Regions from separate parts of the Pseudomonas sp. F220 genome, predicted to be linked through region 1. Evidence: predicted binding sites of a transcription regulator. Region 1 holds the regulator's gene; each other region holds the start of a gene.
What was found. Region 1 encodes FliA, which starts transcription of late flagellar genes. Its sites were predicted from a motif close to CTAAAGTTTNNNNNNNNNNNGCCGNTAA; they were not measured.
Positions count from the first base shown of each region.

Region 2: the regulator FliA is predicted to act here: its motif matches at 2,762-2,789, upstream of ACZYSM_RS22925 (methyl-accepting chemotaxis protein).
Region 3: the regulator FliA is predicted to act here: its motif matches at 4,768-4,795, upstream of ACZYSM_RS12025 (flagellar protein MotY).

Region 1 covers NZ_JBVASJ010000018.1:27,012-34,591, forward strand. The annotation lists gene flhA (flagellar biosynthesis protein FlhA) at 1-1,050, shown strand, start outside; gene flhF (flagellar biosynthesis GTPase FlhF) at 1,062-2,381, shown strand; gene fleN (flagellar synthesis regulator FleN) at 2,501-3,331, shown strand; gene fliA (RNA polymerase sigma factor FliA) at 3,328-4,071, shown strand; gene ACZYSM_RS16800 (chemotaxis response regulator CheY) at 4,238-4,609, shown strand; gene ACZYSM_RS16805 (protein phosphatase CheZ) at 4,632-5,420, shown strand; gene ACZYSM_RS16810 (chemotaxis protein CheA) at 5,499-7,580, shown strand, end outside.
Region 2 covers NZ_JBVASJ010000033.1:18,374-25,953, reverse strand. The annotation lists gene ACZYSM_RS22935 (purine-cytosine permease family protein) at 103-1,428, shown strand; gene ACZYSM_RS22930 (transporter) at 1,613-2,635, opposite strand; gene ACZYSM_RS22925 (methyl-accepting chemotaxis protein) at 2,906-4,531, shown strand; gene ACZYSM_RS22920 (hypothetical protein) at 4,656-5,105, shown strand; gene ACZYSM_RS22915 (PepSY domain-containing protein) at 5,290-5,604, opposite strand; gene ACZYSM_RS22910 (glycerophosphodiester phosphodiesterase) at 5,960-7,087, opposite strand; gene ACZYSM_RS22905 (DUF2025 family protein) at 7,336-7,580, shown strand, end outside.
Region 3 covers NZ_JBVASJ010000010.1:127,149-134,728, reverse strand. The annotation lists gene ACZYSM_RS12040 (response regulator) at 113-739, opposite strand; gene ACZYSM_RS12035 (hypothetical protein) at 1,508-2,266, shown strand; gene ACZYSM_RS12030 (argininosuccinate synthase) at 2,433-3,650, opposite strand; gene ACZYSM_RS12025 (flagellar protein MotY) at 3,780-4,688, opposite strand; gene pyrC (dihydroorotase) at 4,861-5,907, shown strand; gene rnt (ribonuclease T) at 5,904-6,581, shown strand; gene ACZYSM_RS12010 (peroxiredoxin) at 6,657-7,259, opposite strand; gene ACZYSM_RS12005 (bacterioferritin-associated ferredoxin) at 7,574-7,580, shown strand, end outside.

The DNA of each region.
Region 1 (7,580 bases):
TTGGGCTGGGATGACGTGACGCCGATCGACATGATCGGCCTGGAAGTCGGCTATCGGCTGATCCCGCTGGTGGACCGTAACCAGGGTGGTCAGTTGCTGGCGCGGATCAAGGGCGTGCGCAAGAAGCTCTCCCAGGATCTGGGCTTCTTGATGCCGACTGTGCATATCCGAGACAACCTCGACCTGGCGCCGAGTGCGTATCGCCTGACCCTCATGGGGGTGATCCTGGCCGAGGCAGAGATTTATCCGGACCGGGAACTCGCCATCAACCCCGGCCAGGTCTACGGCACGCTCAACGGTATTACCGCCAAAGATCCGGCTTTCGGCCTGGAGGCGGTCTGGATCGAAGTCAGTCAGCGCGCTCAGGCGCAATCGCTGGGGTACACGGTGGTGGACGCCAGTACCGTGGTAGCCACGCACCTTAACCAGATTCTGTACAAGCACTCCAGCGAGTTGATCGGCCACGAGGAAGTGCAGCAACTCATGCAATTGCTGGCTAAAAGCTCGCCAAAACTGGCAGAAGAGCTGGTGCCGGGGGTGGTGTCGCTGTCGCAGCTGCTCAAGGTGTTGCAGGCGTTGCTGGCCGAACAAGTGCCGGTACGGGACATTCGCAGCATTGCCGAGGCGATCGCGAACAATGCCGCCAAGAGTCAAGATACTGCCGCGCTGGTGGCTGCAGTGCGCGTTGGCGTATCCCGAGCAATCGTCCAAAGCATTGTAGGCACTGACTCCGAGCTGCCAGTAATCACGCTGGAACCAAGGTTGGAACAGATATTGCTCAATAGTCTGCAGAAGGCAGGGCAGGGCCAGGAAGAAGGTGTTCTGCTGGAGCCAAGCATGGCTGAGAAGTTGCAACGCTCGTTGATCGATGCGGCGCAGCGTCAGGAAATGCAAGGTCAACCGGTGATTCTGCTGGTAGCAGGTCCGGTACGCGCGATGCTCTCGCGGTTCGGACGTCTCGCAGTCCCGGGTTTGCATGTGTTGGCGTATCAGGAAATTCCTGACAACAAGCAAGTGACCATTGTTGCGACAGTAGGGCCCAACGGCTGAGGTAGTGGTTTATGCAAGTTAAGCGTTTTTTCGCCGCCGATATGCGTCAAGCCATGAAACTGGTTCGCGACGAGCTGGGCGCTGATGCCGCCATTATTGGTAATCGCCGGATCGCCGGTGGTGTCGAGCTGACGGCTGCCCTGGATTACAAGCTGTCCGCGCTGGCACCGCGAGTGCCGAATATCGAGCTTGAAGACGAGTTGCGCAAAACCCAATCGCGAATCGTCACGGCCCAGGCTGAACTGAGCCTGCGCGGTGAAGGCGATTCAACCACTAATCGTCAGTTGTTCGCCGGTTTGCCGCTGACTGCCGCCGAACCATTGATCGAGCCAACCTTCGCTGAACCCTATCGTCCAGCGCCGGCCCCCGTCGCTTCACCTACCGTGGATCAGCGCGCTTTTGACTCGATGCGTTTCGAACTCAACGGTCTGCGTGAGCTGCTGGAAGTGCAGTTAGGCTCGCTGGCCTGGAACCAGATGCAAGGCAGTCGACCACAACAGGCCAACCTTTGGCGTCGCCTGCAACGCATCGGTTTGTCCGGTCCACTGTCACGCGACCTGCTGGCACTGATTACTGAAATTGAAGAGCCACGTCAGGCCTGGCGCATGCTGTTGGCGCACCTGGCGCGGATGATCGCGACACCCGAGATCGAGCCGCTGGAAGAGGGCGGGGTGATCGCCATGGTCGGCCCCGCCGGCATGGGCAAGACCACCACGCTGGCCAAGCTGGCGGCGCGCTATGTGCTCAAGTACGGCGCGCAGAACATCGCGCTGGTGAGCATGGACAGCTACCGTATTGGCGCCCAGGAACAACTCAAGACCTTGGGGCGCATCCTCAATGTCTCCGTGACTCACCTCGACCCGGGCCAGTCCCTGGCGCAGGCTCTTGATCCGCTGCTGCGCAAGCGTGTGGTGTTGATCGATACCGCCGGCCTTCAGGCCAGTGACCCGGCGTTGCGCATGCAGCTGGAAAGCCTGGCGGGTCGCGGGATCAAGTCAAAAAATTATCTGGTGTTGGCAACAACCAGCCAGAAACAGGTTCTAACCGCCGCTTATCACAGTTACAAACGTTGCGGGCTGGCCGGCTGCATCCTGACTAAACTGGATGAAACGGCAAGCCTGGGCGAAGTGTTGAGTCTGGCGATCAGTCACGAGTTACCCGTGGCCTATCTGACCGATGGGCCGCGGATTCCGGATGATCTACAGTTACCACGTCGCCATCAGTTGGTCAGTCGTGCGGTGAGTGTGCAGATGCAGGAAGAACCCAGCGAAGAAGCCATGGCTGATATGTTCGCTGACCTCTACCACAGCCCGACCAAGCGGGTCGGCTAAGGTAATAACGAATAGATTGCAGTGTACCTACATCGATGGTCTGCCATGCATTGTTCCAATGGTGAACGCGCAGCCAGTTATGTGGCCTCCGTCTAAGTAAGACAAGGTAAAGAAAGAACATGGGCAGCATGCATCCCGTACAGGTGATCGCGGTGACCGGCGGCAAAGGTGGCGTCGGGAAGACTAACGTGTCAGTGAACTTGTCCCTGGCTCTAGCTGAGCTCGGCCGGCGCGTCATGCTGCTGGATGCCGATCTGGGGCTGGCGAACGTCGACGTTCTGTTGGGGCTGACACCCAAACGCACTCTGGCCGATGTGGTCGAGGGGCGCTGTGAGCTGCGCGATGTGCTGCTTCAGGGGCCAGGTGGGATTCGCATTGTCCCGGCGGCGTCCGGTACGCAGAGCATGGTGCATCTAAGCCCGGCCCAGCATGCCGGGTTGATCCAGGCCTTCAGCGATATCGGCGACAACCTCGACGTGCTGGTGATCGACACCGCCGCCGGTATTGGTGAGTCGGTTGTCAGTTTCGTTCGCGCAGCGCAAGAAGTGTTGCTGGTGGTCTGCGATGAGCCGACCTCGATCACCGATGCCTACGCCCTGATCAAACTGCTCAATCGTGACTACGGCATGAACCGCTTCCGTGTGCTCGCCAACATGGCGCAGAGCCCTCAGGAAGGCCGCAATCTGTTCGCTAAGTTGACCAAGGTCACGGATCGCTTCCTGGACGTGGCTTTACAATACGTCGGTGCGGTTCCCTACGACGAGTGTGTGCGCAAGGCTGTGCAAAAGCAGCGCGCAGTCTATGAAGCTTTCCCGCGCTCGAAGTGCTCACTGGCGTTCAAAGCCATTGCCCAGAAGGTCGATACCTGGCCGCTGCCTGCCAATCCACGCGGGCATCTGGAATTTTTCGTCGAGCGGCTAGTGCATCAAATAGCAGGACCGGTGCTATGACCGCCAGCGGTTACAACCTTTACAAGAAGTCGGCACGTGATGACAGTCAGTACGAACTGATCGAGCGCTATGCGCCACTGGTCAAGCGTATTGCCTACCACCTGCTGGCGCGTCTGCCGGCCAGTGTTCAGGTCGAGGATCTGATCCAGGCCGGGATGATTGGCTTGCTCGAAGTGTCGACTAAATACGACGCCAGCAAGGGCGCGAGTTTCGAGACTTACGCGGGTATCCGCATTCGTGGCGCAATGCTCGATGAAGTGCGTAAAGGTGACTGGGCTCCACGTTCGGTACACCGCAATACCCGGATGGTCAGTGACGCAATCCGCTCAATTGAAGCTAAAACCGGTTGTGACGCTAAAGATCATGAGGTTGCGGCCGAACTCCAATTGAGTCTCGACGATTATTACGGGATTTTGAATGACACCTTGGGTAGCCGGTTATTCAGCTTCGACGATCTGTTGCAGGACGGCGAGCATGAAGGGCTGCACGAGGGTGGCGCGAGTACTCATCTCGAGCCGTCGCGTGATCTGGAAGATGAACGCTTCCAGGCTGCGTTAGCGGACGCGATTGCCAATTTGCCGGAGCGTGAGCGACTGGTGTTGGCGCTGTACTACGACGAAGAGCTGAACCTCAAGGAAATCGGTGAGGTCCTGGGAGTCAGCGAATCGCGGGTCAGCCAGTTACACAGCCAGTGCGCGGCCCGTTTACGGGGGCGTTTGGGGGAGTGGCGAGCGCGCTGACAGGCAGTGTGGGGACACTGCGAACGAGGCTGGTACGGCAATAGCTGCACCGGTCACGGCCCGTTGTGCTCCATGCAGTCGTTGAGTGTTACGCCGAATTGATTGAATGGCGTGTCCAGGTGCTGGGCGCGTTTAAGACTGCTTGGAGGTCGAATTGGACAAGAACATGAAAATCCTCATCGTTGATGACTTCTCAACGATGCGGCGGATCATAAAAAACCTGTTGCGTGATCTGGGGTTCACCAACACGGTCGAGGCGGATGACGGTACTACCGCGATTCCGGTCCTCAACAGCGGGAGCATCGACTTTCTGGTAACGGACTGGAACATGCCTGGCATGACCGGTATCGACCTGCTGCGCCACGTACGAGCCGATGAAAAACTCAAACATCTGCCGGTGTTAATGGTCACGGCCGAAGCCAAGCGCGAGCAGATCATCGAAGCCGCTCAGGCCGGTGTGAACGGCTATGTGGTCAAACCATTCACGGCTCAGGCGCTGAAAGACAAGATCGAAAAAATCTTTGAACGCATCGGTTGATGACGTCCGCCATGGGGGAGCTATGGAGCATAACGAATTTTCACAGGGCGATTTTGAATCGACCCTGAAAAAACATGCCCACGAATTGGTCGAGAGCCTTGAAAAAGGCAAATTCGGCGACGCGGTGCAACTGATCCATGAGCTCAACCAGACCCGTGATCGCGGCCTGTACCAGGAAGTTGGCAAGCTCACCCGCGAGCTGCATAGCGCGATCGTCAATTTTCAGATTGACCCGAATATGCCGCAAGCCGAAGAAGTTTCGCAGATCACGGATGCGACTGAACGCCTGTCCTATGTGGTCAGGCTGACGGAGGCTGCGGCCAACCGCACCATGGACCTGGTCGAGAACAGCACCCCGTTGGTCAATGGCTTGAGTACCGAGGCTCAGGCCTTGAGCGTGGACTGGGGGCGGTTCATGCGCCGTGAAGTCGGTGCTGAAGAGTTTCGCGAACTGGCCCGGCGGGTTGATGGTTTCCTGACGCGTAGCGAGCAGCAGACTCGCATCGTGTCGAGCAATCTCAACGACATCCTGCTGGCCCAGGATTACCAGGATCTCACCGGTCAGGTGATCAAGCGCGTGACTCAGTTGGTCACGGAAGTCGAAACCAATCTTCTCAAACTCGTGTTGATGGCCAGTCAGGTCGATCGTTTTGCGGGCATTGAACATGACCGCGAATCGATCCTCGCTGAAAAAGATCCGGAAAAACATCTGTCTCAGGGTGAAGGTCCGCAGATTCATGCCGATAAACGTGAAGACGTTATGTCCGGTCAGGACGATGTAGACGATTTGCTTTCCAGCCTTGGATTTTAGGTTTCTAGGTCGTGATGACGGTTAATGCCGGTCGCGCCATTAACCGTCATCACGACCTACTGTAGGAGCACCCCACCAATGAGCTTCGGCGCCGATGAAGAGATCCTTCAGGATTTCCTGGTTGAGGCCGGCGAAATTCTTGAGCAACTGTCCGAGCAATTGGTCGAGCTGGAAAGCCGACCCGATGATGCGGACCTGCTCAATGCAATTTTTCGCGGTTTTCACACTGTAAAAGGGGGCGCCGGCTTCCTCCAGCTTCATGAGCTGGTGGAGTGCTGTCACATCGCCGAGAACGTCTTCGATATCCTGCGCAAGGGTGAGCGTCGCGTCGACTCGGAATTGATGGACGTGGTTCTGGAAGCACTGGATGCGGTGAACGGTATGTTCACCGAAGTCCGTGAGCGCACAGCGATCACTGCCGCAACACCGGAATTGCTGGCGGCGTTGGCTCGCTTGGCCGAGCCAGCCTCTGCCGATGCTGCACCGGCTGTTGAAGTGGTTGCCGAGCCTGTCGCCCAGAGCGATTCAGGCGATATCACCGACAATGAATTCGAACTGCTGCTCGACTCGCTCAATGCGGTCAAAGCTCAGGCAGAATCGCCTGTAGCGGCTGCACCGGCTCCGGTCGCGGCGGGTAGCGATGAAATCACCGATGCCGAATTCGAGTCGTTGCTCGATCAGTTGCACGGTAAAGGCCAGTTCGCTGTTGGCGCAGTGGTAGCACCGGCTGAGCCTGCGGCACCCAAGGCTGCTGTGGCCAGCAATGAAATTACCGACGACGAATTCGAAGCCCTGCTCGATCAGTTGCACGGCAAAGGTACGTTTGCGGTCGACGCCCTGGAAACCGCTATCGCTGCGGTGCCGGTTGCTGCCGCGCCAAGTGCCAAGGCAGCAGGCAGTGATCTGATTTCCGATCACGAATTCGAGTCATTGCTTGACGAGTTGCACGGCAAAGGCAAGTTCACCGAAGTGTCTGGCGCTGCGACTGCTGCGACTGCTGCGGTTGCGGCGCCTGTCGCCAAAGCGGTTGTGAAGCCGGTTGCAAAAGCACCTGAAGCCAAGGCCGAAGCGCCAAAATCGGCAGCTCCTGCACCGGTTGCGGCCAGAGCGCCTGCGGTTGCGCCAGCAGAAAAGCCGGCCAGTGAAGCCGAGACTACCGTGCGGGTCGATACCGCGCGGCTGGACGAGATCATGAACATGGTCGGCGAACTGGTGCTGGTGCGTAACCGCTTGGTCCGTCTGGGCCTCAACAGCGGCGATGAGGCTATGTCCAAGGCTGTGTCGAACCTTGACGTGGTGACGGCCGACCTGCAAACCGCGGTGATGAAAACCCGGATGCAGCCGATCAAGAAAGTCTTCGGTCGCTTTCCGCGACTGGTACGCGATCTGGCTCGTCAGCTGAAAAAAGAGATCAACCTGGAGCTGGTCGGCGAAGAAACCGATCTCGACAAGAACCTCGTCGAGGCCCTGGCCGACCCGCTGGTCCACTTGGTACGCAACGCGGTCGACCATGGTATCGAGTCCCCGGAAGAACGCGAAGCCTCGGGCAAATCCCGCTGTGGTCGTGTGGTGCTGGCGGCGGAACAGGAGGGTGACCACATCCTGCTGTCGATTTCCGATGATGGCAAAGGCATGGACCCGAATGTCCTGCGTTCCATCGCGGTGAAGCGCGGTGTGATGGACAAGGATGCCGCCGATCGTCTGAGCGACACCGAATGCTACAACCTGATTTTTGCGCCGGGTTTCTCGACAAAAACCGAGATTTCCGACGTGTCCGGTCGTGGCGTGGGCATGGACGTGGTGAAAACCAAGATTTCTCAGCTTAACGGTTCGATCAACATCTATTCGACCAAGGGCCAGGGCTCGAAGATCGTCATCAAGGTCCCGCTGACCCTGGCGATCATGCCGACGCTGATGGTCATGCTCGGCAACCAGGCCTTCGCTTTTCCGTTGGTCAACGTCAACGAGATTTTCCATCTCGACCTGTCGCGCACCAACGTGGTCGATGGCCAGGAGGTAGTGATCGTGCGCGACAAGGCGCTGCCACTGTTCTACCTCAAGCGCTGGCTGGTCGCCTCCGCCGCTCACGAAGAGCAGCGTGAAGGCCACGTGGTGATCCTTTCAGTGGGCACTCAGCGGATCGGCTTTGTCGTCGATCAA
Region 2 (7,580 bases), on a different contig from region 1:
CAGCTTGGCGCGGGTAATGCCAAAAGGTTAGCAATCACCGCACTTCGGTGCGGTGGCGGCTGCCCGCGCTTCAACCTTTGATTGGTTTTGGAGTTCACGCATATGGCTGCTTTATCGCAATCGAGTCAAACCGGGCAGGACCCGACCAGCGTTCCGGTCCCGGCAGATGCACGGATGGGCCGACTGTCCCTGACCATGGCCTGGTGGGCCGTGTGCAGCGCGATGTTCTACATCGTGGTTGGCGCGTCGTTGGCGTTGTCCTACGGCACACGTAATGCGCTGATTGGCATGCTGCTGTCGGTGATCAGCTACGGTCTCATCAACTCGGTCCTCAGCCGTTTCGCCATTCGCAGCGGCCTGTCGGTGGCGCTGTTTTCACGGCTGTTGTTCGGTCGCACGGGTGCCTGTCTGGCGACGCTGATCTTCTTCTCCACGGCGATCTATTACGCGGTGTTCGAAGGCTCGGTGATCGCCGTGGCGCTCAATCATTTGTACCCGGAACTGGTCTATCCACTCGCAGCCTTGCTGGTGGTGCTGTACAGCGTGCCGATGATTCTGGGCAGCGTGCAGCACTGGCTGGACAAGCTTAACGGCGTGCTGCTACCGGTCTATCTCGGCGGTTTGCTGTTCGCGGTCGGCCTGTCCATTGTCCGCTATGGCTACCAGCCGCAATGGCTGGATTTCGGTCCAGCGACACCCAGCGCGTTCGGCTGGTGGGATTGTTTCGTCGCCTACATGGGCGTTTGGGTGCTGATGCTGTTCACCTTCGACTACGCCCGCTTCGGCAAGCCTGAAGACGCCACCTACCACGGTCGCTGGAACTTCGGCATGCCGTTTTATGCGGTGACTTTCCTGCTCAACGGCGCAGCCGGGATCTACCTGGTCAGCAGCATTCCCCATGAAGGTGCGCTGAACGAAGTTTCGGTGGTGATGGCGATTCTGCAGTTGATGGGGTTGTGGGGCTTACTGTTCGTCTGGGCTACGCAGACCCGGATCAACACCGCCAATTACTACCTCGCGACGCTGAACATGCAGGCGTTCTTCGCCCGCTTCGGCTTGCGTGGTTCGTACCTGATGTGGGCGGTGGCGGTGGGGTTGATTGTGTATGGGCTGATGCTGGCGGATGTGTTCGCCTATCTGCTCAAGGCACTGGCTTATCAGGGTATTTTCGTGGTGGCGTGGGTGGGTGTTGCGCTTGCGCAAATTCTCTATGGGCGTAGCGATGTGACGGCGATACACAGCGTGGCGGCGTTCAACCCGGTCGGGCTGACGGCCTGGTTTGGCGGGACGGCACTGGGCTTGGTGTTGATGTTTGTGGGAGGCGGGCTGAGCAGTTTTTCGGCACCGTTGACCGGGGTGTTGGCGTTTGGCTTGCAGGTCGGGTTAACGAGCCGGAGTGCGCTTCCCGGGACCGCGCGCATTTCGTAGCAGTTGCCGTCAGGCTACGTCCGGCTGTGAAGCAGTCGTAAAATCAGACACCGCAGTTTTTCAGGTTAACCGTGGAGGCAGGATTTACGACCGCTCTGTCTGACTGCAGCCCAGACCGAACGCAGCCTGGCGGCAGCTGCTACAGGGATTGTGCCGGGCCTGAAATCCTTTAAGCCCACTTGACTCAATAATCCTGCCGTTTGCGAAACGCCCACCGTCCGGCCAGCACGGTAAAGGTCGCCACCAGTGCCACTAGAATCCAGAAACCCTCGGGGTCGCCCGAAAGCGGGATACCGCCAACGTTCATGCCGAAGAACCCGGCAATGATGTTAATCGGCAGCGCCAGCACGGTGACCACGGTCAGGGTGAACAAGGTGCGGTTGCTTTGTTCGTTGAGGTTGGCGGCGATTTCTTCTTGCAACAGCTTGATGCGTTCGCCCAGGGCCATGAGGTCGTTGATGATCAGCGCAAACTCCTCGGTGGACTTGCGCAGCTCCTTGACGTCGTCCTTCTGCAACCACTGCGGTGGGCGGTTGAGCAGCCGTAGCAACGAACCTGGCTCAAGCGCCAACAAGCGTTGCAGGCGCACCAGCACCCGGCGGTTGGCACCCAGTTCGGCGCGGTTGGTGGACAGGCGTGAGGACAATAACTGGTCTTCGATCTGATCGACACTGATGCTGGTTTTACGCACGATCTGGGTCAGCACTTCGCCCTGATCACGCAGCAGATGCACCAGCAGTTCCAGCGGTGAGCGAAAGCGCTCACCGGCCTTCACCGAGGAGCGCAGCTTGTCCACCGAGTGCAAGGGTTGCAGGCGAGCACTGATGATCAGGCGACTGCGGGCGCAGACCCAAAGGGTCGAGATGTCCGAAGACACCATGCTGCTCAGGTTGAACACCACATCGTTGACCACTGCCAGCAGCGCCGAATCGACGTGTTCTATGCGTGTGGAGCGTGAACCTTCATGCAGCGCCTCGAAGAATTCTTCCGGCAACGCCAAATGGGTTTTCATCCAGCGCTCGCAGGCGGCGTGGGCCAGGTTCAGGTGCAACCAGAGAAACTCGTCGGGGTCACCGGGTTGCTGCAAGTATTCCAGAGCCTTGGCCGAATCGATCTCACGGCCGCGTTCGCCTGGGCGAAAACTGAAGCCGTAGAGCAGGCCAAACAGATCAGTATCGCGATGGCTTTGGTCGATGCTGTGGTTCATGGAGTCTCGCTGGCGGGATGTGCCTGTAGGACGTTTCACAGGTTCACTTGAGCCGCATCATGGCAAGGCTGTTTGACAGTTTTGTGACGGTTTGGCGGCGCGAGTCATGACCGGTGGTCGGCCCCATTAAAGAATGCGCACGGCGCGCCGATCACGCTCACGTAACCTTTCGCGTTTGGGCCATAGGCCTGGTTGTTGGTGACAGGGATGTCTGGACGTCATGCATGCCCCTAGATGGCCTGCTTTATCCCTGGCATGAGATCCCATACGATGTTTTTGCAAAAGTCCCTGAGAGCTCAAATCCTGGCGCTGCTGAGCGGCAGCCTGTTCGCGATGTTGTTGATCGCCCTGACCTGCTTTCACTTTCTCTCCAACGGGGTTCAGAGCTATCGAAACCTGATCGAAGGCCCGCTGCATACCTCGCAACTGATCGATGAGGCCAACCTGCAATTCAAGGTTCAGGTTCAGGAATGGAAAAACGTCCTGTTACGTGGCAAGCAACCGGCTGAGCTGGACAAGTACTGGAAGCAATTTGAAGATCGCCAACGCGATGTTCAGGGCATTCTTGGCCAGCTGGCCAGCCAACAGGGAATCGATGCACAGCTCAAGGCACGCATCGAGCGACTGCGTGAAGAACACCGGGCCTTGGGCACGGCCTATCAGAAGGGTCGCGACGCTTATGTCGCAGCGGGTGCTGATCCAACGGCCGGAGACGTTGCGGTCAAAGGCGTGGACCGTGCCGCCAGTGAGCAAATGAGCGAGCTGGTCAACGAGTTACGCAAGCAAGGCACCGAGCAATCGACATTGATCAGCGCCAGCGCCGATCGCACTGTGCTGCTGGGAATTGTGGTGATGCTTGCTTCGGGCCTGTTGATCGGCCTGTTCAGCCTGTGGCTGGTCAACCGCCATCTGGTGGAGCCGATCCGCAAGCTGATCGAGTATGTGGCGCAACTCAGCCAGGGTCGCTTTGCCGAGCGGGTGGCGAGCAATCGTCAGGATGAGTTGGGCAAGCTGGCCGTTGCCGCCAATACGTTAAGGGATTTCCTGGCAGAAACCTTCAGCCATTTGCAGCGCAGTGCCTCGGATCTGGACAGCGCCAGCGGTGAGCTGAATTCGATTGCAAGCCTTATGGCCCAAGGTACCAACGAGCAATTCAACCGCACCGATCAAGTCGCCACGGCGATGAACGAAATGTCTGCCACCGCTCAGGAAGTCGCCCGCCACGCCGCCGACGCGGCGCGGGCTGCCGATGATGCCGATCACTCGGCTCAGCAGGGCGAAAAGGTCATGCAGGGGACGATTCACACCATCACTCAGATGCGCGGTGAAATCGCCAATACCGCCACGGTGATTCGTCGCCTGGAGACCGACAGCGGGCGCATCGGCAAGGTGCTGGAAGTGATCCGGGGGATTGCTGAACAGACCAACCTGCTGGCGCTCAACGCTGCCATTGAAGCGGCCCGGGCCGGTGAGGCCGGGCGTGGATTCGCTGTGGTGGCTGATGAAGTGCGCAGTTTGGCTCAGCGCACCGCGGCGTCGATCATCGAGATCAATCAGATCATCCAGACCGTGCAGACCGGTGCAGTGGATGCGGCCCAGGCGATAGAGAGTGGTCAGTCGCGCAGTGAAGAAAGCGTCGAGCAGGTCACTCAGGCCGGCGCAATGCTGGAGCGCATCACTGCGGCGGTTGAAGCGATTCGAGACATGAACCGCCAAATCGCCACCGCCGCCGAAGAGCAGACCTCGGTGGCCGAAGACATTTCGCGCAATCTCACCGAGATCACCAGCATCGCCAGTACCAATCTGGACAACGTGCAGCGCACCGAAGCGGCGAGCCAGAATCTGCACGGGTTGTCGGGGCAACTGAACGAGGTGACAGCACGTCTGAGTGCATGACCGGACACCTCCAGGTGTGAGTGTGTATCGGCTCGGTGTCCGGGCCGGTACACGATAAATCTAAAGACTGAACGGTTAACGTCGATGATGGATTTATCCCTAAACCTGCATGGATCAACCGCCCATGGTCAGCATCACTTCCGTCTCGATCAACCAGACCCTTTCCACCACTTCCAGCAAAGTCGCGATCAGCGACGGCGCCGACACCAGCAAGACAGACAGCACGTCAGCGTCGGCGGCAGGCACCTCAACGAATGACACAGCGAAGGCCGCAGCGGGCGGTGCACCGGCTTCCAGCGGCAGCAGTTCCAGCAGCACAGAGTCGGATTCGGTGAAGGCCTTGCGCAAGCAGATTGCTGAACTGCAGAAGCTATTGCAGGAGCAACAGCAGCAACTTGAAGCGGCTCAGGCAGGTCAGAAAAGTGATGACGCAAAAGCTGCGGAAGTGGCCGCCGCGCAATCGCAGATCGCAACCACCTCCGGCTCATTACAGACCGCTACTGCCGCGCTTTTGCAAGCCTTGCAGGATTCGAATAGCAGCACGTCGGGGTCACTGGTCAGCACCTCGGCGTAACACCCTGCCGACCCTGTAGGAGCGAGCTTGCTCGCGATGAGGACCTCACAATCAACATTGATGCCGCCCGGTAGTCCGCCATCGCGAGCAAGCTCGCTCCCACATTAGATCTCCAGTGTTGCGAACTACTTGACGCAAAAAAAACGCGCGACCCGAAGGCCGCGCGGCTTTTACCGTGTTCCTGTTACTTGTCTTGTTTATTGCTCAGCACCTGTGCGGTTTTGGCATCCAGGTGTACGTCCCACTTAACACCTTTGGCATCGCTTAGTTCGACCTGGTAGACGTAGGCCGTGCCTTTTTGCTCAAGCTCGGTGTCGGTGATGTTGGCTGCTGTAGTGCCTGGATGCTGGGCGAGGGCGGCCTCGTTGAGTTTTTCCAGGTCCATGATAGTGCCGGCTTTGAGCAGACCTGGAATCAGGTCAGGGCGTACGTCAGCCTGGGCCAGACCAGCAGTCAGCGTCAGAGCGGCAGCAGCGAACAGGGCGGTCAACGTTTTCATGAGTTCTTTCCTTGAGGTGAGCTGTGTCAGTGGGATCAGATTAGCTCGCCGAACTTAATTCACCCTTAATTCCACCTCAGGGCGCTGTACGCCTCAGTTAACCGTGGATCAGACCGTAGTCATGCCCTAATGCCGTTCAGTTAAGCGAATGTGGTCCACTGTAGGAGCGAGCTTGCTCGCGATGGTCGTTAACGATAACGCGTGTTTACTGGCTAAACGCGGCGCTCTTGAGTCCATCGCGAGCAATCGAGCGTCGACCGGCTGCTCCTACAATTTCCTTAACTGAACGGCATTTGGGCATGCCCGAGTGACAGGTGGCCTGTCCACTCGGGTGTCTTCACGGCTGATTGATCACCTAATAGCCGTTAGCCTCCAGTAACTGCGCGACGCTGGCCGGTGCCGGGCGTTTGAAGTACTTGAGCAGCTCGGAGGTGCGGTTGGTGAAGATGCCATCGACACCGGCGTCCATTACCTTCTTGTAATCCACCGGTTCGTCGATGGTGTAGACATGCACCAACAGACCCTTGTCGTGGGTGAAGTTGTTCATCCACGGTTGTACCAGGTCCGAATAGCTTTGATCTCCGCCATCGGTCAGGGCTGCCGAAGGTCCAGTGCCAATGGCTCCTTGAGCCTTGGCGTAATCGACCCATTTCTCGAATTCGGCTTTGTCCTTGGGCTGCTGTTTAGCGTAGTAAGCGGCCTTGTCCTTCTCACCGCTGGCGGCGAAGCTGACGTTGGATTCAGGTTCGATACTGCCTTCACCGACCCACAACAGAAGGATTTTCGGTACCTGCGGCATTTCTTTTTGCAGCAGTTCCAGGCTGCTCTTCTCGAAGGTTTGCAGCACGACTTTGCCTTTTCCCTGGCCGACCGCCACATCGCTTTTCGCCAGTTTCGAGCCGGCCGGGCTCAGCCAGCCACGGTCTTGCAATTTATCTTTCAGGTCACGTTCGATACCTGGAAACTGCTTTGGCTCCTTGGTTTCGATGTACAGCCCGGGTTTGTGCTGCGGGTTGCCTTGCGCGATATCGATGATTTCGTCGAGGGTCAGGATCTTCAGACCGACATACGACGGGCGCGCACGGTCCGGGTGCGCCTTGTTGAACCAACTGCCGGCATCCAGGGTTTTCAGTTCGGCCAGGGTGAATTCGTTGGCGGTACTGTCCTTGCGCTCGGGGAATTTGATGGCAACGTCAGTGGTGCGCTGCAGGTTGTTGTCATGCAGGGCAAACAGCACGCCGTCTTTGCTGCGTTGCAGGTCCATTTCCAGGTAATCGGCACCCAGGTCACGCGCCAGTTTGTAAGAGGCTGCTGTGGATTCCGGTGCATCGAAGGATGCGCCACGGTGGGCGATCACCGCCGGGTGCGGAATGCCGGTTGCGCTGGCCAGAGCGGTCGGGCTCAGCTGGTTGCTGGCCTGTGCCTGGCCAAGGCTGAGCATCAGACTCAGCATCAGGGCGCTTTTGCGGAAGGTGGCAGGCATATTCGAAGTCCTTTCGTGGAGAGCGATATCAAAGAAGTACCTTTCTAACAATTGAGCGCCGCCAGTGCTATCGCGAAACCGACATAAACCTGAATGAGAGGCATTTTTTCAGCGCTTTTGTGCGGTCCTTTGCAGTACTCTTTGGCCAGCAGTTTCCCCGTCAGAGGGAAACCTGAAAATAGTTGCCCTCTTGCCCCGCGTGTAAACCATCGATCACCCGTCCTTCTGGACCCACAGTGAGGTTTACCATGCGCATCACTTCCGAACTTATCTGCCAGGCCGCCGACCAACTCAAAGGTTTCGTCGGTTTGAATCGCAAGACTGGCCAACATATTGTTCGCTTCAGCGAAGACTCCTTCGGCATGGACGTCGCCGATGACGCGATCATCCCCACCTGCGAGTTCGTCTGGCAGCCTGCGGCCGATCAAACCATGACCCTCAAGCGCGAGCTGATCCAGTTGCTGCTGGACCAGAACATCGACGACCGCATCAA
Region 3 (7,580 bases), on a different contig from region 1:
GCACGTTTTGCGAGTACTCAGGTAGACACAGACAAACCGTTTGAAGGTCGAGCAACGGCGCAATGCCGCCAGGCATTGCCACACCGCTCCTTACTTTTTTCCGTGTTGAGGTTCAAACCAATCCATTGCGTTGTGCAAGCTCAATCAAATCAACCAATGAGCGGGCATTGAGCTTTAACAGCAAGCGCGTCTTGTAAGTACTCACTGTTTTGTTGCTGAGAAACATTCCATCGGCAATCTCCTTATTGGTCTTTCCTTGTGCAAGCTGCTGCAACACCGCCATTTCCCGACCGGAAAGACGATCCACCATATCCGCTTCACTGGTATTCCCCAAACTCGAACGCACAGTGTGCAACGCCTGATTGGGGAAATAGCTGTAACCGGTAAGCACTGCCTTGATCGCGCTAAGCAGATCTGTCAGATCTTGTTGCTTGCACACATACCCCGCGGCGCCGGCCTGCATACAACGCATGGAAAAATGTCCTGGTGCCTGAGAGGTCAACACCAGCACCTTGACAGGTATGTCCATTGACGTCAGACGCGCGATAACTTCCAAACCACCAAGTTTTGGGATCCCGATATCCAGAATAACAATATCCGGTATATATTCACGGGCCAGTTGCAACGCATCGACACCATTATCCGTCTCCGCTATGACTTCATAGTCATGACGTTCCATCAGCATACGTACAGCAAGACGAATGACGGGATGATCATCCACGATCAGCACTTTATTCATGGGTAATTCCAATTTTCGCTGTTCGAATTTTCAGAGTCAGCACAATAGCCTAGTCATTTCCCACTTGGCATGGTGCCCCGCCCCGGCGACTAGCAACGAGAGACCATCCCTACAAGCAATTCAGATTCCCCCTACAAAAAAAACACTAAAAATGATATGTCTTAAAGTTTAATCGACCTGCTACCTTCCCCTCGATTGAGAATTTTCTGTGTCACATCCGTCTACCATTGGAGCTTACAGAATCGCTCCCGCTAAACTGTCGTTTGATTTTGTAGCAAATCACCGTTGAAGATATTCACTCACCAACACTTCAGAGAACGTATTGATACGGAGAAACGAATAAAACAATCAACCTCAACTCAACGCAATAGCCAGCATCATACCCTCAATACAAATCGGACTAGCCGAAAGAGCACCCTACAACCTACAGAACACTCACCGCACTAAACATGCCTACCGGACACATACTTTCGCCCTATTACATCTCCATTAAAAAAATCTGCCCATTGTCAATCCGAGTCTAGAATCATTAAAAGCGGTAATAGAAATAAAACCATCACCCCACACAACATCAATACTTATCCTGGGAAGCGATAACGAGCAAACAGCATCACAGCCTGAATTTAAACGGCATCCATTATTTACACGAAATCTTAAAGCATCTTAAAATTTATTACAGCATCACTTAAACAAGCCATTTCTTCCTTTCGCACCTTCACCGGCGCGAATCCGAGACTATAAAACACAACACTCTCAAGTGAGAAAAAAATGAATAGACACAGAAAAAAAGCAACCAACCCAATGACCATCATCGCAATCTTCGCGGCGCTAACGGAAGCATCGGCAACTGTATCGCTTCCGTTCCTAGACGACGATGAGCGAGATGTTTACGTCTGGTTCTTGATCGGCTTTCCGTTCTGCCTGATATTTTTATTCTTTGTTACATTAAACTTCAACCACAAATCACTGTACGCGCCTTCCGATTTCAAAAAAGGAAAACACTTCATAAAAATCATCGATGATGCCGCTTGCCCGAAAAAAATTAAAGACACCCCTTCGAACACTATACTTCTTAAACAACATAGCTACACAGCCGACAGTGAGGAAGACGTCCATCTCTCTGCAAGACTGCTTAACTGCTCGCCACAGAGCTTTATATTCCGGCAGCAGAAATACTGCTACTCATCACGCAATGGGCAAGCTCCACCTCCCGTCCATATCAATTTATTCGCACACCACACCTTGCATCTGCCCCAGGCACTGCACGGCCTGCACATCATTGATACTCGGCAGGTCAACACAAAAAAAGACGTAGGGACTCTAATCACAGCGGCAGGTCTGAAGACAAGCAGAAAACCAGGCACCCTTGACCTCGTCATCTTTCTTACCAACCAGAATTCTGCTCAACTTATAAACCAAAGCGAACTAAAAAAGCTAAACAAAGACAGGGAAAAGCAATCCTGCTACATGATTTATAACTTGAGCACGCTTACCTTGACGCTAAACGTTCAAGCTTGGAAACAATAGAAAATAGATGACAAATCAACCTGAACCCAGCATAAAGCAGATGAGAAAAATCATACTAACCATCGTTCAAGCCTTCACACTGAACGAGGCGACTTTAACTAAATGTATTACGAAAAAAAATGGCCCTGTTTATTACAGGGCCATCTTTTTATTCGCACTCAATCAATCAGAACAACTTCCGACCTTTGTTTGCGGCAATACGCATACGCAACGCATTGAGTTTGATGAAGCCTGCAGCATCCGCCTGATTGTAAGCGCCGCCATCCTCTTCAAAAGTCGCAATGTTTGCATCGAACAATGACTCATCGGACTTACGGCCGGTGACAATGACATTGCCCTTGTACAATTTCAGACGAACCACACCATTCACGTGCGCCTGAGACGCATCGATCATCTGTTGCAGCATCAGACGCTCAGGGCTCCACCAGTAACCGGTGTAGATCAGGCTGGCGTATTTAGGCATCAGCTCATCTTTGAGGTGAGCCACTTCGCGGTCCAGAGTAATCGACTCGATTGCACGGTGAGCACGCAGCATGATGGTGCCGCCCGGCGTCTCGTAGCAGCCGCGGGACTTCATACCAACATAACGGTTCTCGACGATATCCAGACGGCCGATACCGTTTTCGCCGCCAATGCGGTTCAGCGTGGCCAAGACGGTGGCCGGAGTCATTTCAACACCGTCCAGAGCAACGATATCGCCATTGCGATAGGTCAGCTCAAGATAGGTTGCAACGTTCGGAGCGTCTTCTGGCGACTTGGTCCAGCGCCACATGTCTTCTTCGTGCTCGGTCCAGGTGTCTTCCAGCACACCGCCTTCATAGGAGATGTGCAGCAGGTTGGCATCCATCGAATACGGGGATTTTTTCTTGCCGTGACGTTCGATCGGGATGTTGTGCTTTTCAGCGTAATCCATCAGCTTTTCACGGGAGAGCAGGTCCCATTCACGCCAAGGGGCAATCACTTTGACCCCAGGCTTCAACGCATAGGCGCCCAGTTCAAAACGAACCTGGTCGTTACCTTTGCCGGTTGCACCATGAGAAATGGCGTCGGCACCGGTTTCGTTGGCAATTTCGATCAAACGCTTGGCGATCAACGGACGAGCGATGGAGGTACCCAGCAGGTACTCACCTTCGTAAACGGTGTTGGCGCGGAACATCGGAAACACGAAATCGCGTACGAATTCTTCGCGCAAATCGTCGATGTAGATCTCTTTTACGCCCATGGCTTGCGCCTTGGCGCGTGCAGGTTCGACTTCTTCGCCCTGACCCAGGTCAGCGGTGAATGTCACCACTTCACAGTTATAAGTATCCTGCAGCCACTTGAGGATCACCGAAGTGTCCAGGCCGCCGGAATACGCCAGAACGACCTTGTTTATGTCCGCCATGCCATCACTCCACCGGGTTGTACGGAAAGCCTTCAAGTCTACCGTTCAAACAGGATAATTTACAGAGGCGCGACAGCTTATGACGACGAAGCGACAGATTATGTCGAACGCGCGACGACTACAGCCGTTTTAGGAAGTCGCTGCGGCGTTGCTCGCGGAGCTGACCTGTGGGGCCGGCTTTTCGGTGGGTGCAACACGCTCAAGCTGAACATTGACCCGGCGATTCCTGGCTCGATTGGCGGAGTTGGTATTGGGTGCCAGAGGATAGCGCTCACCGTGAAAACGCAGGGTAATCTGCGACTCCTGAACACCATTGGCCTTGAAAAAATCCATTACCGCCAACGCTCTGCGCCGCGACAGATCGCGATTGGTCAGACGATTGCCGCTGTTATCCGAGTGACCGTCGAGCTCGATGTGATTGACGGTCGGATCCGCTTTGAGGAACGCCAGCATGACCTGCAACCTGGCCTTGGCCTGCGCATCCAGGTCGATACCCCCACCCGGAAAACCGACCTCGGCCTGTTTCACTTGTTCGAAGTTCATTGGCAACAGCTTGGCGGTGCACGCTTGATAGTCGCTGTAGGCCTTACTGAATTTGACCGGCAACAAACGGACTTCAGAAACGCGACCGTCACGAGAGTAATGGCGGACCACCGGGCTGCGACCGTCCAACAGGCCATTGAACAGTCGGCCGGCCTGCGCCTGCGAGCTGTTAAACAGTACATCACCGCTACCGGCTTTCACCGCCCCCAGGTTGATGTCGCCACGCCCCGGCTGCCAAGGCGCAGCGGCCGCCAACAAGGTCGCCGAGCCGCTACCGAGCATTGAGTTGTAAGCCTTGAGGCGGAACGTCGCTTGCTCACCCGCACGTCGAACGAACTCACCCGAGCCAAAATCGGTAATGGGTTGGGCCAGACGACACTCGAATTTGTCGCCTTCGACCGTCCACTCGATGCTCTCCAGACGAGTCTGGAAAGTCAAAGCCATCGCGGGCAGGCTGGCAAACACACTGAGCAAGGCTAAATAACGCTGGCGCACGGGAGGCTCCACTGGCTTCTACACAAAAGACCGACACACACGTTTACGGCATATCACTTGTTTACAGCACACCTATGGGATATCGGAAGCTTGCTGCAAAACTTGATAGCGAGTGCCTGAGAGAGTCTTTTCCGGTAGCATTCCCCTCAGTTTGACCCGCCTGGAATCCCCAATGTCCGACCGCCTGACCCTGCTGCGTCCCGACGACTGGCATATACATCTTCGCGATGGTGCTGTGCTGCCCAATACTGTCGCGGATGTTGCGCGCACTTTTGGCCGCGCCATCATCATGCCCAACCTGGTACCACCGGTGCGCAACGCCGCTGAAGCCGACGCCTATCGCCAGCGCATTCTCGCTGCGCGACCGGCCGGCAGCCGTTTCGAACCACTGATGGTGCTCTACCTGACTGATCGCACTGAACCTGCCGAGATTCGCGAGGCCAAGGCCAGTGGCTACGTGCACGCCGCCAAGCTCTATCCGGCCGGTGCGACCACCAACTCGGATTCTGGCGTCACCAGCATCGACAAGATTTTCCCCGCACTTGCGGCCATGGCCGAAGTCGGGATGCCGCTGCTGATTCACGGTGAAGTCACTCGCGGCGACGTCGATGTCTTCGACCGTGAGAAGCTGTTCATTGACGAACACTTGCGTCGGGTTGTGGAACACTTCCCAACGCTCAAAGTGGTGTTCGAACACATCACCACCCGTGAAGCCGTGCAGTTCGTCAATGAGGCCTCGGCCAACGTTGGCGCAACCATCACCGCTCATCACCTGCTGTACAACCGCAACCACATGCTGGTTGGCGGAATTCGCCCGCACTTCTATTGCTTGCCGATCCTCAAGCGTAATACTCACCAGGAAGCACTGCTTGATGCCGCCACCAGTGGCAGCGAAAAGTTTTTCCTCGGCACCGATTCGGCCCCGCACGCTCAACACGCCAAAGAAACCGCGTGTGGCTGTGCCGGTTGCTACACCGCTTATGCTGCGATCGAGATGTACGCCGAAGCCTTCGAACAGCGCAATGCGCTGGACAAGCTCGAAGGCTTCGCCAGTTTGCACGGCCCGCGCTTCTATGGCCTGCCAGCCAACACCGATCGCATCACCCTGGTTCGAGAAGAATGGACCGCCCCTTCCAGCCTGCCCTTCGGCGAGCTGTCTGTAATCCCGCTGCGCGCCGGTGAAAAACTGCGCTGGCGTCTGCTGGAGAAACACTCGTGAGTGAAGACCATTTCGACGACGAACAAGACGGCCACAACGGTGGTGGCGGTTCACGCCATCCGATGGCAGCCAGGTTTCGTGGTTACCTGCCGGTAGTCGTCGATGTTGAAACCGGTGGTTTCAACTGTGCCACCGATGCATTGCTGGAAATTGCAGCGGTCACCATCGGCATGGATGAAAAAGGCTTCGTGTTCCCTGAACACACCTATTTCTTCCGGGTTGAGCCTTTTGAAGGCGCGAACGTCGAAGCGGCAGCCCTGGAGTTCACCGGGATCAAGCTCGATCATCCGCTGCGCATGGCGGTCAGTGAAGAGACTGCCCTGACCGATATCTTCCGTGGCGTACGCAAGGCCCTGAAGGCCAACGGCTGTAAACGCGCGATTCTGGTGGGGCATAACAGCAGCTTCGATCTGGGCTTCCTCAACGCTGCCGTCGCGCGCCTGGACATGAAACGTAACCCGTTTCATCCGTTCTCCAGCTTCGACACTGCAACGTTGGCCGGCCTGGCGTATGGTCAAACCGTACTGGCCAAGGCCTGCCAGACTGCCGATATCGACTTCGACGGTCGTGAGGCCCATTCGGCGCGCTACGACACCGAGAAGACTGCCGAGCTGTTCTGCGGCATCGTCAATCGCTGGAAACAAATGGGTGGCTGGGAAGACTTCAACGACTGATCACGTCGCCTGAAAAAATCGCACCCATAAAAAAACCCGGCCTCTCAGCCGGGTTTTTTATACCTGACGCGCAGCTTACAGCTTGCCGGCGTTCTCGGTCAGATAAGCAGCAACGCCTTCTGGCGAAGCGGTCATACCTTTGTCGCCTTTTTTCCAGTTGGCAGGGCAAACTTCGCCGTGCTCTTCGTGGAATTGCAGAGCATCGACCAGACGCAGCAGCTCTTCCATGTTACGGCCCAGTGGCAGGTCGTTGACGATTTGCGAACGGACTACGCCTTTGTCGTCGATCAGGAATGCGCCACGGAAAGCCACGCCGCCTTCGGACTCAACGTCGTAGGCCTTGCAGATTTCGTGGGTGATGTCCGCAGCCATGGTGTATTTAACCTGACCGATGCCGCCGGCATTGATCGGGGTGTTGCGCCAGGCGTTGTGGGTGAAGTGGGAGTCGATGGAAACAGCGACTACTTCAACGTTGCGCGCTTTGAAATCTGGAATGCGATGGTCCAGAGCAATCAGTTCGGACGGGCAGACAAAGGTGAAGTCCAGTGGGTAGAAGAACACCAGGCCGTATTTGCCTTTGATGGCCGAGGACAGAGTGAAGCTGTCTACGATCTCGCCATTGCCGAGTACGGCCGGTACGGTGAAGTCAGGGGCTTGTTTGCCTACGAGTACGCTCATTGGATATCTCCTGGTGTAATAACGTGAAAAACAGGGTTCGCGCCAGCCTGCCACCCTCAGGCGACAGCCCTGTGACACGAACCCGCTTCGCAAGGGCCGACCATCATACACCGCGTTTTTGACCTGTCCTTAGCGGTTTTTTTCGAGGCCGAAAAAGGTCACGCTAGATTTTCCTCAGGAATTGCGTGAAGGGGAAACCGTTCGTCAGCCACATGCCCTTATGACGCGAAGCTTTCAGAAAGCACTTTGACAATCATTCTCGTTAACATTAAGATCCATCGCAATTGAGCCACAACCAGCGACGGTTCTCACTTATGTATG